2 regions of the Pseudomonas sp. Marseille-Q5115 genome follow, and region 1 is predicted to be linked to the other one. Evidence: predicted binding sites of a transcription regulator. Region 1 holds the regulator's gene; the other holds the start of a gene.
What was found. The regulator FliA, encoded in region 1, starts transcription of late flagellar genes. The targets are predictions, from matches to a motif close to CTAAAGTTTNNNNNNNNNNNGCCGNTAA.

Region 1 (9,033 bases):
CGACGCCACCTTTCTGATTGGCAATTGCCCAGACTCTCATGTGTACGGGTCCCGATAACTGGTTTACAACGTCGGCGACGGGCTTTTGACAGCTTGCCCCTTCACCGGCTGCACTGCCCCGGACGGTGCACTTTGTGTGCCAGCCCGCTTCAGGGCCGCATCTGGCGTGGCGTTGGCGGTGCCAGAGCCTGTAAGGCTACGGCGCACCTCCAGGTTTCTGGAGATCACCAACACCACCCGCCGATTGCGCGCGCGACCGTCGGCCGTATCGTTGCCCGCGACCGGTTGATATTCACCATAGCCCACGGCGGCCATGCGGCCAGGGTCGATGCCGTCCATGGCCAGCATGCGCACGATGCTCGAGGCGCGGGCCGAAGACAGCTCCCAGTTGGTCGGGTATTGCGCGGTACGAATAGGCTGATTGTCAGTGAAGCCTTCGACGTGAACCGGGTTGGCGAAGGGCTGAAGGATGCCGGCGACCTTTTCAATGATTGCAAAGGCACGGTCGCTGGGGATCGCGTCGCCGCTGCCGAACAATAGGCCGGACTTGAGTTCGATCTCGATCCACAGCTCGTTGCCGCGGACCGTCAACTGGTCGGCGGCAATCAGGTCGCCAAAGGCCGTGCGCACGTCATCGGTAATGGTCTTGAGCGCGTCGGACTCCCCCACCGCCGCGTCCGGCTCGTCGCTCTCGGTATTGAGCGGGGTGACGGGCTGCGTGGTGCGCGGGCGCTCGTCCCCGATGGGGATGGGCTTGAGGCTGCGCTGTTGTTCGTTGAATACCCCTACGAGGGCGTCGGAGAGCACCTTGTATTTGCCCTCGTTCACCGAAGAGATCGAGTACATCACCACGAAGAAGGCGAACAGCAGCGTGATGAAGTCCGCGTAGGACACCAGCCAGCGTTCGTGATTCTCGTGCTCTTCGGTAACCCGCCGACGACGCATCAATTACTCCATGAAGCCATGCAGCTTCAGTTCGATGGACCGGGGGTTTTCGCCTTCCGCGATCGAGAGTAGCCCCTCAAGGAGCATCTCCCGGTAGCGGGACTGGCGCTGAGCAAGCGCCTTGAGTTTATTGGCGACGGGCAGCAACACCAGGTTGGCTGACGCCACACCGTAGATAGTGGCTACGAAAGCAACTGCTATGCCACTTCCCAGTTGCGAGGGGTCGGCGAGGTTACCCATTACATGGATAAGCCCCATTACTGCGCCGATGATGCCGATGGTAGGCGCATAACCGCCCATGCATTCGTACACCTTGGCAGCGCGCACATCGCGGTTTTCCTGGGAGAGGAAGTCCAGCTCCAGGATGCTGCGGATCGCTTCGGGCTCGGCGCCATCGACCAGCAACTGCAGACCTTTGCGGGCATAGTTGTCCGGCTCGGTGTCGGCCACGCTCTCCAGCCCAAGCAGGCCTTCCTTGCGCGCGACCAGGCTCCAGCCCACTACCCGATCCACGCCGCCGGCGAGGTCGATACGCGGCGGGAAGAAAATCCACGGCAATATTTGCAGCGCACGCTTGAACGCGCTGATGGGCGTTTGCAGAAGGGCCGCTGCCAGGGTTCCGCCGAGCACGATCAAGCCGGCCGGGCCGTTGAGCAAGGACGGCAGATGACCGCCCTCAAGGAAGTTACCGCCCACAATGGCAACGAACGCGAGAATGATCCCGATAAGGCTCAGTACATCCATTACTGGCACGCCTCCGCCAGGTACCGGCCCATGTCATCCAGGCTGTACACCGCATCGGCAAGGCCGGCTTTGGCCACCGCCATGGGCATGCCATAGATCACGCAGCTGGCTTCATCCTGCGCCCACACCTGGCTGCCACTCTGCTTGAGCAGGCGCGCGCCTTCACGGCCATCCGCGCCCATGCCGGTCAGCACCACGGCCAGCACCTTGTCCCCGAAGGACTTGGCGGCCGAGCCGAAGGTGATGTCCACGCAGGGTTTGTAATTCAGGCGCTCATCGCCGGGCAGGATTTTCACCGTGCCACGGGCGTCGACCATCATCTGTTTGCCACCCGGCGCCAGCAGTGCCAAGCCTGGGCGCAGCTGGTCGCCGTCTTCCGCTTCCTTGACGCTGATGCGGCAGAGTTTATCCAGCCGCTCGGCGAAGGCACGCGTGAAGGCCGCAGGCATATGCTGGATAAGCACGATGGGCGACGGGAAATTGGCGGGGAGCTGAGTGAGGACTTTTTGCAGAGCAACCGGGCCACCGGTGGAGGTGCCGATGGCCAGCAATTTGTACGCTTTACGCCGAGGGGCGCCGCTGTTAGCCGGTGCGGCTGGCCGCGACGGGGCAACGGGCGCAGGTGCCGCAGGCGTGGGCCGTGCCGGCGTGCGGCTGCTGAAGGGCTCGCGGGAAACGGGAGCAGGCGACGGCGCCGCAGCGGCGGATGAGCCGGAACTGAAGCGGCGATTGCTGCGGGCGATGGAATTGACCTTCTCCAACAGCAACTGCCGGACCTTGTCCGGGTTTTTCGAGATGTCTTCGAAATTCTTCGGCAGAAAATCCACCGCGCCAGCATCCAGCGCATCCAGGGTCACCCTGGCGCCTTCATGGGTAAGCGAAGAGAACATCAATACCGGCGTGGGGCAACGCTGCATGATATGACGGACCGCCGTGATGCCATCCATCATCGGCATTTCGTAGTCCATGGTGATCACGTCAGGCTTGAGGGCAATGGCCTGGTCAATGGCTTCGCGGCCATTGCTGGCCGTGCCCACTACCTTGATGTTGCTGTCCTGCGAAAGGATTTCGGTAAGGCGGCGGCGGAAAAAACCGGAATCGTCCACCACCAGGACTGTGAGTGCCATAGTTACTCCATTACAGACCGCCGGCGTTCATGGCCGGCGGCAGCGGTGTCAGATACGCCGTGCGGCATAACGCTTGAGCATGCTTGGAACATCCAGGATCAACGCGATACGACCGTCGCCGGTAATGGTCGCGCCAGACATCCCGGGCGTGCCCTGGAGCATCTTGCCCAGTGGCTTGATCACCACTTCCTCCTGGCCCACCAACTGGTCGACCACGAAACCGATGCGCTGGGTGCCTACCGAAAGGATCACCACATGGCCCTCGCGTTGTTCGTTGTCCTGCGCGCCAGGTACCAGCCAGCGCTTGAGATAGAACAGCGGCAGCGCCTTGTCGCGCACGATCACCACTTCCTGCCCGTCGACCACGTTGGTGCGTGACAGGTCCAGGTGGAAGATCTCGTTCACGCTCACCAGCGGGAAGGCGAAAGCCTGGTTCTCCAGCATCACCATCAGCGTGGGCATGATTGCCAGGGTGAGCGGCACCTTGATGACGATCTTCGAGCCCTGGCCCTTGGCCGAGTAGATATTGATCGAGCCGTTGAGCTGGGAGATCTTGGTTTTCACCACGTCCATGCCCACGCCACGGCCCGACACATCGGAAATCTCGGTCTTGGTGGAGAAGCCCGGCGCGAAGATCAGGTTGTAGCAGTCGGTTTCGGACAAGCGATCGGCGGCGTCCTTGTCCATCAGGCCCTTTTCCACGGCCTTGGCACGCAGCACTGCCGGGTCCATGCCTTTGCCATCGTCGGAGATGGACAACAGGATGTGGTCCCCCTCCTGCTCGGCGGACAACACCACCTTGCCGGAGCGTGGCTTGCCGGACTCTTCGCGCTCATCGGGCATTTCAACGCCATGGTCCACAGCGTTGCGCACCAAGTGGACCAACGGGTCGGCAAGGGCCTCTACGAGGTTCTTGTCGAGGTCGGTTTCTTCGCCCACCAGCTCCAGGTTGATTTCTTTCTTGAGCTGCCGTGCAAGGTCGCGAACCAGTCGCGGGAAGCGCCCGAACACTTTCTTGATCGGCTGCATCCGCGTTTTCATCACGGCGGTCTGCAGGTCAGCGGTGACCACGTCCAGGTTGGACACGGCCTTGGACATGGCTTCGTCGCCGCTGTTGAGGCCAAGCCGTACCAGGCGGTTACGCACCAGTACCAGCTCGCCCACCATGTTCATGATCTCATCCAGCCGCGCGGTATCGACCCGCACAGTGGTTTCGGCCTCGCTGGCCGCTGGCTTGTCCCCTGCCGGGGCGGGGCGCGCGGCTGCGGCGGCCGGGGCTGCAGCAGGCGCCGCAGCACGCGCAGGCTCTGCCCGGGCTGGCGCGGCGGCAGGCTTGGCTGGTGTCGGTGCCGGTGCCGGTGCTGCGGCAGGCTTGGCTGCCGGGGAAGCTACCGGTGCCTCGGCTGCGGCTTCGGCGTTGAACTTGCCCTTGCCGTGAAGCTGGTCGAGCAACGCTTCGAATTCGTTGTCGGTGATCAGATCGCCACCGCCTACCGAAGGAACCGGTGCCGACGGTGCGACCGCAGCAGGCGCTACCACGTTGTCCACAGCGAAGCTGCCTTTGCCATGCAATTGGTCAAGCAGCGCTTCGAACTCGGCGTCGGTGATCTCGTCCCCGCCCCCAGGCGCTGCTGGCGCCGGCGCTGCGGCCGCAGCAGGCATGGCTTCAGGCGCGAATTGGCCCTTGCCATGGAGCTGGTCGAGCAGCGATTCGAATTCGGCGTCGGTGATGTCGTCACTGCCGCTGGCAGGCACTGAAACATCGTCCAGGCTCTGCACGAGCGCCTCGAACTCGTTTTCATGCCTGGGCGCAGAGGCGGCCACTGGCGCCGGTGCTTCTACTGCTGGTGCGGCGCCAGCGGGTTCCGCCAGGCGGGCCAGGGCAGCAAGCAGCTCCGGGGTAGCCGGGGTAAGGGGGGCACGTTCGCGGACTTGCCCGAACATGCTGTTGACGGTGTCGAGCGCTTCAAGCACTACGTCCATCAGCTCGGAGTCTACGCGGCGTTCGCCCTTGCGCAGAATGTCGAACACGTTCTCGGCGATATGGCAGCATTCGACCAGCTCATTGAGCTGGAGAAAGCCGGCGCCGCCTTTAACGGTATGAAAACCACGAAAAATCGCATTAAGCAGATCCGCGTCGTCGGGGCGGCTTTCCAGCTCCACCAACTGTTCGGACAACTGCTCGAGGATCTCGCCGGCCTCTACCAGGAAGTCCTGGAGGATTTCTTCATCGGCGCCGAAGCTCATTTGGGTGCTCCCTGGAATTTTGTAAGTGGCATCCGGCCCGGATAGCGCGATTCAGCGCCGGTTCGATGACGCTTCCAGACCAGGCTCAGAAGCCCAGGCTGGAAAGCAGATCATCCACATCGTCCTGGCCGGATACGACGTCTTCACGCTTATCGGCATGAATCTGCGGACCTTCACCCCGGGAGAGGTCTTTTTCAGTAATTTTTTCGTCCAGCAGGCTTTCAGGGTCATGCTGGATACCCGCGAAGCGGTCTACCTGGCTGGCCATGAGCACCAGCTTGAGCAGGTTGGACTCCACGTCAGTCACCAGCGCGGTGACGCGCTTGATCACCTGGCCGGTGAGGTCCTGATAGTCCTGTGCAAGCAGGATGTCGTTGAGATGGGCCGAGATAGCCGTGGCATCGCTTTCACTGCGTTGCAGAAAGCCATCCACGCGCTTTACCAGCTCGCGGAACTCGCCCGCATCCACCTCGCGGCGCATGAACCGCTGCCAGTCGGCGCGCACAGCGCGAGCCTCTTCAGCCAGGCCATGAACCACCGGCGTGCTTTGCTCCACCAGGTCCATGGTACGGTTGGCGGCGTTCTCGGTCAGGCGAACCACGTAGTCCAGCCGCTCGGTGGCATCGGTGATCTGCGAAACCTCCTCGGCCTTGGGCGAGCGAGGATCGATCTGGAAGTTGACGATAGCGCTGTGCAATTCGCGGGTAAGCTTGCCCACTTCCTGGTACAGCCCACGGTCCCGCGTTTGGTTCAATTGGTGAATCAACTGCACGGCGTCGCCGAAGCGGCCCTTTTCGAGGCTCTCCACCAACTGACGCGCATGGATTTTCAGGGTGGACTCGAAGTCCCCCAACGGCAGATTACTGGACTCCATAGCGCCCCCTGTGCGGCCTCTCAGCTGTTGACGCGCTCGAAGATTTTCTCGATCTTCTCTTTCAGCACCTGCGCGGTGAAGGGCTTGACCACATAGCCGTTGACGCCAGCCTGGGCCGCTTCGATGATTTGTTCACGCTTGGCTTCAGCGGTCACCATCAGCACTGGCAGGTGCTTGAGACGCTCATCTGCGCGCACGGTGCGCAGCAACTCGATACCGGTCATGCCCGGCATGTTCCAGTCGGTTACCAGGAAGTCGAAGGCGCCGCTTTGCAGCATGGGCAAAGCCGTATTGCCGTCGTCCGCTTCCGAGGTGTTGGTGAACCCCAGGTCGCGCAACAGGTTTTTAATGATCCGCCTCATCGTCGAAAAATCGTCAACGATCAGGATTTTCATGTTCTTGTCCAAGTAGACCTCCAAGCAGTCTCAAACGCGCCCACTCCGGGACGCGCAGTCAATCGAATCCGTTTACACCTGTACCTGCATGACTGCCTGAGCAGGCGTGGCGGGCGGTGATATCACATTGCCGCCGCACCGTTCCAGCACTCTCTGAAAAATTTGCGGGCCAGCCCCCGGGCCAGCGATGTCAGCGGGCGCGCCAGTCACCCAGGCGGCTGCGCAAACGCGCCGCGCACTGGCTATGCAACTGGCTCACACGAGACTCGCTCACCCCCAGTACTTCACCGATTTCCTTGAGGTTCAGTTCCTCGTCGTAATACAGCGACAGCACCAGGCGCTCCCGCTCGGGCAAGTTGGCAATGGCGTCAGCCAGTGCGCCCTGGAAGCGCTCGTCCTCCAGCCCGCGCGCGGGTTCGCCGCTGTGGCTGGCGCCGCCCTCGTGCAGGCCTTCATGCTCGCCGTCCTGCAACAGGTCGTCGAAACTGTACAGCCGGCTGCCCAAGGTATCGTTCAGCATCGAGTAATATTCCTCGATGCTGACCTTGAGTTCGGCAGCAACCTCGTGATCTTTAGCCTCACGACCGGTACGCGCTTCAATTTTGCGAATCGCGTCGCTCACGGTGCGGCTGTTGCGGTGGACGGAGCGCGGTGCCCAGTCGCCTTTGCGCACTTCGTCGAGCATCGCGCCGCGGATGCGGATACCGGCATAGGTCTCGAAACTCGCGCCCTTGCTGGAGTCGTACTTGTTGGCCACCTCGAGCAGGCCGATCATGCCGGCCTGGATGAGGTCTTCGACCTGTACGCTCGCGGGCAATCGCGCCAGCAGGTGATAGGCAATGCGCTTGACCAGAGGCGCATAGCGCTCGATCAGCTCATGCTGCTGCGACTGCCGAGAGGCGTTGTTGTACATCCGGTATCCACTGGCGCTCATGAGACAGGCCCCGCACTGGTTTGCTGTACCAAACGTTCGACGAAGAATTCCAGGTGCCCCCGCGGGTTGGCGGGCAGCGGCCAGGTATCGACTTTCTGAGCGATGGCCTTGAAGGCCAGCGCGCATTTCGAGCGCGGGAACGCTTCATATACGGCCCGCTGTTTCTGTACGGCCTTGCGCACGGTTTCGTCGTACGGCACCGCGCCTACGTATTGGAGCGCTACATCAAGGAAACGATCGGTTACCTTGGTGAGCTTGGCGAACAGGTTGCGCCCTTCCTGCGGGCTCTGGGCCATGTTGGCCAGCACGCGGAAGCGGTTCATGCCGTAGTCGCGGTTCAGCAGTTTGATCAAGGCGTAGGCATCGGTGATGGAAGTGGGCTCATCGCACACCACCAGCAGCACTTCCTGGGCGGCGCGCACGAAGCTCACTACCGAGTCGCCGATACCGGCCGCGGTGTCGATCACCAGTACGTCCAGGTTATCGCCGATCTCGCTGAAGGCCTGGATGAGGCCGGCGTGTTGCGCCGGGGTCAGATGGACCATGCTCTGGGTACCCGAGGCCGCCGGTACGATGCGTACCCCGCCCGGCCCCTGCAAGAGCACATCGCGCAGGTCGCAACGGCCCTCGATCACATCGGCGAGCGTGCGCTTGGGCGTGAGCCCCAGCAACACGTCGACGTTGGCCAGGCCAAGGTCGGCGTCCAGCAGCATCACCCGCCGGCCGAGTTCGGCCAGTGCCAGCGATAGGTTCACTGACACGTTTGTCTTCCCGACGCCGCCCTTGCCGCCGGTCACCGCGATCACCTGTACGGGATGCATGCTGCCCATTCGTTCTTTACCCTGTCACTGAGACGCTGGCTGCACCACGGCCCGCTTCGCCATCGAACAAGCCATTCGGCGAGCTGGCACAGCGTGTGGTGAAGGTAGGTTCCAAGCCAAACAGCGGCCTTTCGGACCCGCTGTCGCGCAACCAATTGCGCATGCATTCATTCATGTTCATTCCCCTCAGCCCGCACGTTTGCTGGGGCTGTGGTAGAGGTCAGCGAACATATCGGCCATGGCCTCTTCGCTGGGCTCTTCCTGCATTTGTACGCTCACCGCGCGGCTGACCAACTGATGCTTGCGGGGCAAATGAAGGTCATCCGGAATACGCGGGCCATCGGTAAGGTAGGCCACCGGCAGCTCGTGGCTGATCGCCAGGCTCAATACCTCGCCGAGGCTCGCCGTTTCGTCGAGCTTGGTGAGGATACAGCCTGCGAGGCCGCAACGCTTGTAACTATGGTAGGCCGCGGTCAAAACCTGCTTCTGGCTGGTGGTTGCCAGCACAAGGTAGTTGCGCGCGCGGATGCCCCGCCCGGCCAGGCTTTCGAGCTGTAGCTTGAGTGCCGGGTCGCTGGCTTGCAGGCCAGCGGTATCGATCAATACCACGCGTTTGCGCAGCAGCGGTTCCAGCGCCTGTGCCAGGGACTGGCCCGGATCGACGTGGGTAACCGGCACGTTGAGAATACGGCCGAGGGTTTTAAGTTGCTCCTGGGCGCCAATGCGGAAACTGTCCATGCTTACCAATGCTATATTTTGCGCGCCGTATTTAAGCACATATCGCGCGGCAAGCTTGGCCAGCGTAGTGGTTTTCCCCATGCCGGCCGGCCCGACCATGGCAATCACTCCGCCCTCTTCAAGCGGTTCGGCCTCGGGTGTGGAGATCATCCGGGCCAGGTGGGCCAGCAGCATGCGCCAGGCGTGACGCGGCTCGGCGATATCTTCG
Region 2 (9,033 bases), 2.4 Mb from region 1:
AATGGCACTACTGCGGCATGTGCCAAAACCCTACCTTCTTGACGCCCATCACTGGCTCATCCTCCACGGGCGTTACGTTTGTCAGGCTCGCAAGCCTCGTTGCGGTAGCTGCCGTATCGAGGATCTGTGCGAGTACAAGGCAAAAACGTCCGACGATTGAAAAAACCGTCGCGGCGCTATGTTGACGATTGAAAAAATCTCTTTTACCCACTCTGGATTTGCCGATATAAGGTGCGCGAAGAGCGCCCCGTGGATGCCTGCCAGGCTGGAGTGGACGAATGACGACAGAGAAAGAAGAGCTGGAAGTGGTGGACGAAGATTTTGCTGTAATCGACGCCGATGAAGTCGAGCCGGTGGTCGAGGTAACCAAGACCAACCTGAGCAAGCGCCGGACCATCGACAATCTGCTGGAAGAGCGACGCCTGCAGAAACAACTGGACGACTACAACTTCGATTTCTAGCCGGCTGCGAAGGCCGCTGCCTGGGGAGCCACCGCTCTGGCGGCCCCTTTACCGGGGCCCTACCCGTCAATTGGCTAACCGACGATCCCGTTGCGCTGGGCGACCTCTACCAGGTCTACCAGAGATTTGGCGTTGAGCTTCATGAGCAGCCGGGTTTTATAGGTGCTGACAGTCTTGTTGCTGAGCAGCATCGCATCGGCAATCTGCTTGTTCGTGCGCCCCCGCGCCAGTTGTTGCAAGACCATCATTTCCCGACTGGACAGCCGCTGCACTAATTCCTTCTCGCTCACGTTCCCCATATGGCTGCGAACTGGATGCAGTGCTTGGTTGGGAAAATAGCTGTAACCCGACAATACGGCCTTGATCGCACTCAACAACTCCGTGAGATCCTGCTGTTTGCACACATAGCCCGCCGCCCCCGCCTGCATGCATCGCATCGAAAAGTGACCGGGCGCCTGGGAAGTGAGTACCAGCACACGCATGTGCGAAATCGAGCCTGCGGTGAGACGGCTGATGACTTCCAGTCCATCCAGCCGGGGGATGCCAATATCCAGGATAACGATATCGGGCTGCGCTTCGCGGGCCAGTTGCAGTGCATCCGCGCCGTTGTCGGTTTCGCCGACGACATCGTAACCATGGCGTTCCATTAACATACGTACCGCCAGGCGTATCACGGGATGGTCATCCACGATGAGTACTTTGTTCATGAGCTAATCCGATTGTTGCTGTTTATTGTGGAGCAAGGAAACATAGCCCAGTTTTCAGTGGCAGGTGTTACCGGAATTACTGGTTAGTGGAGTCTAAGATTCTCCTTACATGCGTGATCGAAATATCCTACAACTAACCTCGAGCGTTCGATTCCTGGATGCGGTGTGCATGGCAATGAGTGGGGAACGTTACACGCCCCTTCCCCGGACATCAATTGCGGCGCCCGGTTTTAAGCTGTCAACCTGTTACAGGTTGACGGTTTTACGGATAACTTCGGTTAAAAGGGCTTCACTTCGCTCTAGCGTTATCTAGTGCGGGAACCTGCTGGGCAAGCCCTATGCTGGTATCGAGACCGCAACGGTCGCCTTCAAGGACAAGGAATGACCATGAATATTTCGGCCCACTCCATCAATAACCCCCTGGCACTTATCGCAGTGCTTGCCGCCACCACCGAAGCCTCTGCCCTGGCCAGCCTCCCCCTGCTCGACGTGCGCAACCAGCAGGTATTCGTCTGGTTCCTTGTAGGCTTCCCCCCGTTTCTGACCGCTCTTTTTTTCATAACCTTGAATTTCAACCGGCAGGCTTTCACAGCCGGAAACGCTGACCCGCCTGCCCAATACCGGGAAGAAGCCGGCATCCCCGAAGCAGCAGCCATTGATCGCCCCGAGGCAACCGCCAAGCCTGCCCTTCCTGGCACGCCCGCCTCGACTTCGCTTTCGCCTGCGCACAGCACTGCGGATATTGGCCTGAAACCCGTGGCGGTCGAATTGCAGATCGTGGATAACGTTGAAGAGCTAGAACGCGAGGCGTTGTTTACTCTGGTACAGCAGTGGGCCCAAGGCACCCATGAAGAGGGGACGCAAGCGAAGCCGTGTGGCCTGATGCTGCTGAAACGGACCTGAAAAAAAACCGCGGCCCAGGCCGCGGTTCTTGTATGGCGCGTACGCACCTCAACCGAGGTGGCGGCCTTTGTTTGCGGCAATCCTCATGCGCAAAGCGTTGAGCTTGATGAAGCCTGCGGCGTCCGCCTGGTTGTAGGCCCCACCGTCTTCCTCGAAGGTCGCGATAGTGGCATCGAACAGCGAATCATCGGATTTGCGACCCACAACGATGACGTTGCCCTTGTACAGCTTCAGGCGCACTACCCCATTCACATGGGCCTGGGAGGCATCGATCATCTGCTGCAGCATCAACCGCTCGGGGCTCCACCAGTAGCCGGTGTAGATCAGGCTGGCATACCGGGGCATCAGCTCATCCTTGAGGTGAGCAACTTCGCGGTCGAGGGTGATCGACTCGATCGCCCGGTGCGCCTTGAGCATGATGGTGCCGCCGGGGGTTTCGTAGCAGCCGCGGGATTTCATGCCCACATAGCGGTTTTCGACGATATCGAGACGGCCGATACCGTTCTCGCCACCGATGCGGTTGAGGTCAGCCAGCACGGTAGCCGGGCTTTTTTCCACGCCGTCGATAGCGACGATATCGCCGTTGCGGTAGGTCAATTCCAGATAGGTCGGCGTATTCGGCGCGGCCTCGGGTGAAACCGTCCAACGCCACATATCCTCTTCGTGCTCGGTCCAGGTGTCTTCCAGCACACCGCCCTCGTAGGAGATGTGCAGCAGGTTGGCATCCATCGAGTACGGGGACTTCTTCTTGCCGTGGCGCTCGATCGGGATAGCGTGCTTCTCGGCGTAATCCATCAGCTTCTCACGGGACAACAAGTCCCATTCACGCCACGGAGCGATCACCTTCACGCCCGGCTTGAGCGCGTAGGCGCCCAACTCGAAGCGCACCTGATCATTGCCCTTGCCGGTAGCACCATGGCTGATCGCATCCGCGCCCGTTTCGTTGGCGATTTCGATCAGGCGCTTGGCAATCAGCGGACGGGCGATCGACGTACCCAGCAGGTACTCGCCCTCGTATACGGTATTGGCGCGGAACATCGGGAATACGAAATCACGCACGAACTCTTCGCGCAGGTCGTCGATGTATACCTCTTTCACGCCCATTGCCTGGGCCTTGGCACGCGCGGGCTCGACTTCCTCGCCCTGGCCCAGGTCAGCGGTGAAGGTCACCACTTCGCAGTTGTAGGTATCCTGCAGCCACTTGAGGATCACCGAGGTGTCCAGGCCGCCGGAATATGCCAGAACGACCTTTTTTACGTCCGCCATGCCATCACTCCACGGGGTTTTGCTGAAAGCCGCCGATTCTACCGCCGACTGCCGTGGATTTACAGTAGCGCGACAGGCACTGTTAGTGAAGCGACAATAATCGCGGCCGTTCGCGCAGGTTTCAGCCCTTCGCCGCCGGTTTGCCTGCAGCCGGAGCAGAGGCAGGCACCGCCGCCGGTGTGCTTGCGGGTGCTGGTGCGGCGGCCGGCGCTGCTGCTGCCTCGGCTGGTGCAACCGCAGGAGCCGGCGCAACATCAGGGACAGGTTTTTTGGCAAGCTCGATGTTCACCCGCCGGTTACGGGCACGGTTGGCAGCGGAGTTGTTGGGCACCAGGGGGTACTGCTCGCCGTGGAAGCGCACGTCGATGCGCTCTTCCGGCACGCCATGGGCTTTGAGGTAGTCGGCCACAGCCAGCGCTCGTCGGCGCGACAATTCGCGGTTGGTGAGGCGATTTCCGCTGTTGTCCGAATGCCCATCCAGTTCGATATGGTTGACCGCAGGATCTGCCTTCATGAACGCCAGGATAGTGTCCAGGCGCGCCTTGGCCCCCGCACTCAGGTCCACAGCGGTGCCCGGGAAGGGAATCTGGCTCATGCGTACCTGATCGAAATTCATCGGCAACAGTTTTGCCGTGCACGCTTGATAGTCATTCCATGCCTTGGTGAATTTGACCGGCAACAGGCGTACTTCCATTGGCTGCCCCGTCTCGCTGGAGACAGTGCGCACCACCGTGCTGCGACCTTCCATCAGCCCGCTGATAAGGCCGCTGGCCTGTCCTTGACTGGACGTCAGCACAACAGGCCCACCGCTCAGACGCGCCGCGCCCAGACTGACGTCTGCCCTGCCCGGCTGCCAAGGCGCCGCAGCGGCCATCAGTGTAGCGCTGCCCGTCCCCAGCGCGGCAATGCTGCTATTAAGGCGGAACACCACTTTTTCGCCAGCCCGGCGAACGAACTGGCCTTCGCCGAAATCAGCGACTGGCTGGCTCAAGCGGCATTCGAAGGCATCGCCCTCGACCTTCCACTCCACATTTTCCAGCCTTGTCTGGAAGGTGAACGCCATCGCTGGCGCTGTAGCGAGGCCACAGGCGATCAAGGATAAACAGGCAAGGAAACGATGGCCCACGGCGGACTCCGGTGCAGATGACTACGTACCCACTGCGTATCGGTCGCCTCGCGTCAAACTTGATAGCGGATGCTGCCACGAGGCTTTTCCGGTAGCATTCGCCCAAGCCCGTCATACTGGCAGCTAGCAGCGACGCCTCGGCGATGGCAGCGCCTGGCCGGGCCGCGCTCGGCCAGGGCTGCGGTTTCGCCATATCCGCTTCGCTGCCGGCGCCCCCATGAGTTCGACCCGCCTGGTACCTTTCATGTCCGACCGCATCACCCTGCTACGTCCAGACGACTGGCACATTCACCTACGCGACGGCGCCGCCCTGGCCCAGACCGTTGCCGACGTCGCGCGCAACTTCGGCCGCGCAATCATCATGCCCAACCTTGTGCCACCGGTGCGTAACGCCGAGCAGGCGGGCGAGTATCGTCAGCGCATCCTTGCCGCTCGCCCGGCCGGGAGCGCTTTCGAACCCTTGATGGTGCTCTACCTCACCGACCGTACCCAGCCCGATGACATCCGGTCGGCCAAGGCCTGTGGTTATGTACATGCCGCCAAGCTGTATCCGGCAGGCGCAACCACCAACTCCGATTCCGGTGTAACGTCCATCGATCGGTTGTTCCCGGTGCTTGAAGCCATGGCCGAGGAAGGCATGCCGCTGCTGGTGCACGGGGAAGTGACCCACGCGGATATCGACGTATTCGATCGCGAAAAAGCCTTCATCGACGAACACATGAGCCGGATCGTCGCACGCTTTCCCACGCTCAAGGTGGTGTTCGAGCACATCACCACCGCTGACGCGGTTGCGTTCGTGAACGCTGCCAACAGCAACGTGGGCGCCACCATCACTGCCCACCATCTGCTCTACAACCGCAACCACATGCTGGTCGGAGGCATTCGGCCGCACTTCTATTGCTTGCCGATCCTCAAGCGCAACACCCATCAGAACGCCTTGATCGAAGCCGCTACGAGCGGCAATGCGAAGTTCTTCCTGGGTACCGATTCTGCCCCCCATGCACGGCATGCCAAGGAAGCCGCCTGCGGTTGCGCGGGTTGCTACACCGCCTATGCCGCGATCGAACTGTATGCCGAGGCCTTCGATCAGGCGGGCAGGCTTGATCAGCTGGAAGGTTTCGCCAGCCTGCACGGGCCCCGGTTCTATGGCCTGCCGGTCAATACCTCGAAGATCACCCTGGCCCGCGAAAGCTGGGTAGCGCCGTCGGCCCTGGCCTTCGGCGAACATGAAGTCGTGCCCCTGCGTGCGGGTGAAGCCCTGCAGTGGCGAGTAGTGGAGACACAAGCGTGAGCGAAGACCAATTCGACGACGACCTCGACGGCCCGTCCTCATCCGCCAGCCGCCACCCCATGGCGGCTCGCTTTCGGGGCTATCTGCCGGTAGTAGTGGATGTGGAAACCGGCGGTTTCAACAGCGCCACCGACGCGTTGCTGGAAATTGCAGCGACCACGATCGGGATGGACGAAAAGGGCTTTGTGTTTCCGGACCACACCTGGTTCTTCCGTGTAGAGCCGTTCGCCGGCGCTAACATCGAGGCGGCCGCGCTTGAGTTCACCGGTATCAAGCTCGACCACCCGCTGCGCATGGCCGTGAGCGAGGAAAGCGCGCTTACGGATATCTTCCGTGGCGTGCGCAAGGCGCTCAAGGCCAATGGCTGCAAGCGCGCGATCCTGGTGGGCCACAACAGCAGTTTCGATCTTGGCTTCCTCAATGCGGCGGTCGCCCGCAACGACCTCAAGCGCAACCCGTTCCATCCGTTCTCCAGCTTCGACACCGCTACGCTTGCCGGGCTGGCTTATGGGCAGACGGTTCTGGCCAAGGCGTGCCAGAGCGCGGACATCGACTTCGATGGGCGCGAGGCCCACTCGGCCCGCTACGACACCGAGAAAACCGCCGAGCTGTTCTGCGGCATCGTGAACCGCTGGAAGGACATGGGTGGCTGGCGCGATTTCGACGCCTGATTTCATGACAAGCGTCGGGTACCTTTCATCGCCCGGCGCTTCAATCTCTCCTTGGCGTTTTGACACGCATTCTCATTAACATTAAGATCCGGGCATTCGAGTCATACAGCGACGGTGCCAGCGATATGTATGTTTGCCTCTGCACAGGTGTTACCGACGGTCAGATCCGTGAAGCCATCTATGAAGGCTGCTGCAGTTATCGGGAAGTCCGCCAGGCTACGGGGGTAGCCAGCCAGTGCGGGAAATGCGCCTGCCTCGCCAAGGAAGTGGTTCGTGACACCCTCGCGGAAGTCCGCACTGCCCAAGCCGTTTCGACCTTTCCAGCAGAGTTCACAGCTGCCTGACCAAACCGCTTGCTTTTAATTCGCTTTCCCATTGGCGGTTTAACGCAAATTCCTTCCATTGCCGTTCACATTCGCGATGGTTTGTGCTGCAAATGCCCGTTTGACACCGCCTTTTCCGGCGCGCAAACTTTCGGGCATCTGCACCTGCACAGGCAAAAATCATGAAAGGTGACGTCAGCGTCATACAGCATCTCAATCGTGTTCTCGGCAACGAGCTGATCGCCATCAATCAGTATTTCCTGCATGCGCGCATGTACGAAGACTGGGGCCTTAACAAGCTCGGCAAGCACGAGTACGACGAGTCCATCGATGAGATGAAACACGCCGACAAGCTCATCAAGCGCATTCTCTTCCTGGAAGGCATTCCCAACGTCCAGGAGCTGGGCAAGCTGTTGATCGGTGAGCATACCCGCGAGATGCTCGAATGCGACCTGAAGCTGGAGCAGAAAGGCGTAATGGACTTGCGCGCCGCCATCGCCCACTGCGAAACCGTAGGGGATTACGGTAGCCGGGACCTGCTCGAGGATATCCTCGAATCCGAGGAAGAACACATCGACTGGCTGGAAACCCAGCTGGGCCTGATCGACAAGATCGGCATCGAAAACTACCTGCAATCGGGAATGGGCGAAGAAGACGCCTGACGTTCCCGAGTGCAATAAAAAGCCCCGCCAGTGCGGGGCTTTTCTATTCCAGGCTGCCGTCAGGCATTCATGCGCCGGCCTGAGGCTCTGCCGTTTTGGCGACCGCGCCCTTGATCAGGGTTTGCAGTTCGCCATTGGCCGCCATCTCCGCAACGATATCGCTGCCGCCTACCAGTTCGCCCGCTACCCACAGCTGCGGGAACGTAGGCCAGTTGGCGTACTTGGGCAGGTTGGCGCGAATTTCAGGATTCTGAAGAATATCCACATAAGCGAATTTCTCGCCGCAACCCATGATCGCTTGCACCGCACGCGCGGAGAAGCCGCATTGTGGGGCGTTGGGCGAGCCCTTCATGTAGAGCAGGATGGTATTGCTGGCGATCTGGTCTTTGATGGTTTCAATGATATCCATGGGCACCTCAGGCTTGGCTACTCGACACCTGCGCGTCGACACGTGCCGCCATTGTAACGGAAAGCCGAGTGCAACGCTCGGTCTTCACCCGGCTGGCCAGCTATTGCGCCTGCTCCAGACAGCAACGCCTACTGCATCGCATTGCCGGAAGGCGGACTGAGCATTTCGATCTCGGTAATGGTTTCGACTTCGTCCTGCGGGACATGTACGCCGGTCATCTCGCCGATGATCTGCCAGTGGGCGTCCAGCTCCGAGCTGATTGTCGCCATTCGATCGATCATGTGCCTACCCGCCTCGCGGGCTACCTTGTCTTCGCTTCGCAGCAACTCGAACGACATGGTGGTGATCGATGCGGTGAGATGGGTAAGCGTGCGGGCCGTTAACCCAAGCAACTCCATCAACTGTTTTTCCTTCGCTTCCATTCGGGACTCCCTGTGTCGCGTGGGGCGCATTATCACCCACGGCAGAGCGTTGTGGAATGCTGTCACGTCAAAGCAGCCTCTTTGATGTGACACCCCTCAAGAAACGGACTCCACCCTGCGGCCGGCGTTCACCCCGATAGCGACGAATGGCGTGGTGACATGCCTGGCAATGGCATGGCGTTGAAAATCTGTGACAGCCGTTGGTAATAGGCGACATTTTTTTATACCATCGCGTCCTCCTTAACGATTCGCCGCCCCGTGCGGCCTTCGCCGACAGGTGCTCGCCTCCCCAGGGTCAGCGCGGCCCTGTATCCGGCATGTTGCAAAAAGGTAGTTAAAATGAGCGCCAGGCACTTTCTTTCCCTTATGGATCTCAGCCCCGACGAACTCTCACGGGTGATTCGCCGAGGAATCGAGCTCAAAGGCCTGCGCGACCGAGGCGTGCTGCACGAGCCGCTGAAAAACCGCGTACTCGGGATGATTTTCGAAAAATCCTCAACGCGCACACGCGTGTCCTTCGAGGCGGGGATGATTCAGCTCGGCGGCCAGGCAATCTTCCTGTCATCGCGAGACACGCAGCTGGGCCGTGGCGAACCCGTCGAAGATTCCGCCATCGTGATGTCAAGCATGCTCGACGCCGTGATGATCCGCACCTTCGCTCACTCCACCGTAACGACGTTCGCGGCAAATTCCCGCGTGCCGGTGATCAACGGGCTATCGGATGATTCGCATCCCTGCCAATTGCTGGCAGACATGCAAACCTACCTCGAACATCGCGGCTCCATTCAGGGC

Region 2: LG385_RS15720 (flagellar protein MotY) is a predicted target of FliA. The motif match lies at 4,500-4,527, and genes of this name have one in related genera.

What each region holds. Positions count from the first base shown of each region.
Region 1 covers NZ_CAKAKI010000001.1:992,753-1,001,785, reverse strand. Annotated here, with positions in the region: gene LG385_RS04775 (ParA family protein) at 1-40, opposite strand, end outside; gene motD (flagellar motor protein MotD) at 64-945, opposite strand; gene LG385_RS04765 (flagellar motor protein) at 949-1,689, opposite strand; gene LG385_RS04760 (protein-glutamate methylesterase/protein-glutamine glutaminase) at 1,689-2,816, opposite strand; gene LG385_RS04755 (chemotaxis protein CheA) at 2,865-5,063, opposite strand; gene LG385_RS04750 (protein phosphatase CheZ) at 5,149-5,937, opposite strand; gene LG385_RS04745 (chemotaxis response regulator CheY) at 5,958-6,332, opposite strand; gene fliA (RNA polymerase sigma factor FliA) at 6,523-7,266, opposite strand; gene fleN (flagellar synthesis regulator FleN) at 7,263-8,096, opposite strand; gene flhF (flagellar biosynthesis protein FlhF) at 8,274-9,033, opposite strand, start outside.
Region 2 covers NZ_CAKAKI010000001.1:3,434,383-3,443,415, forward strand. Annotated here, with positions in the region: gene nth (endonuclease III) at 1-160, shown strand, start outside; gene LG385_RS15700 (PA3496 family putative envelope integrity protein) at 279-461, shown strand; gene LG385_RS15705 (response regulator transcription factor) at 536-1,168, opposite strand; gene LG385_RS15710 (hypothetical protein) at 1,556-2,071, shown strand; gene LG385_RS15715 (argininosuccinate synthase) at 2,120-3,337, opposite strand; gene LG385_RS15720 (flagellar protein MotY) at 3,459-4,463, opposite strand; gene pyrC (dihydroorotase) at 4,708-5,754, shown strand; gene rnt (ribonuclease T) at 5,751-6,425, shown strand; gene LG385_RS15735 (bacterioferritin-associated ferredoxin) at 6,551-6,769, shown strand; gene bfr (bacterioferritin) at 6,931-7,410, shown strand; gene grxD (Grx4 family monothiol glutaredoxin) at 7,478-7,819, opposite strand; gene LG385_RS15750 (hypothetical protein) at 7,948-8,241, opposite strand; gene argF (ornithine carbamoyltransferase) at 8,581-9,033, shown strand, end outside.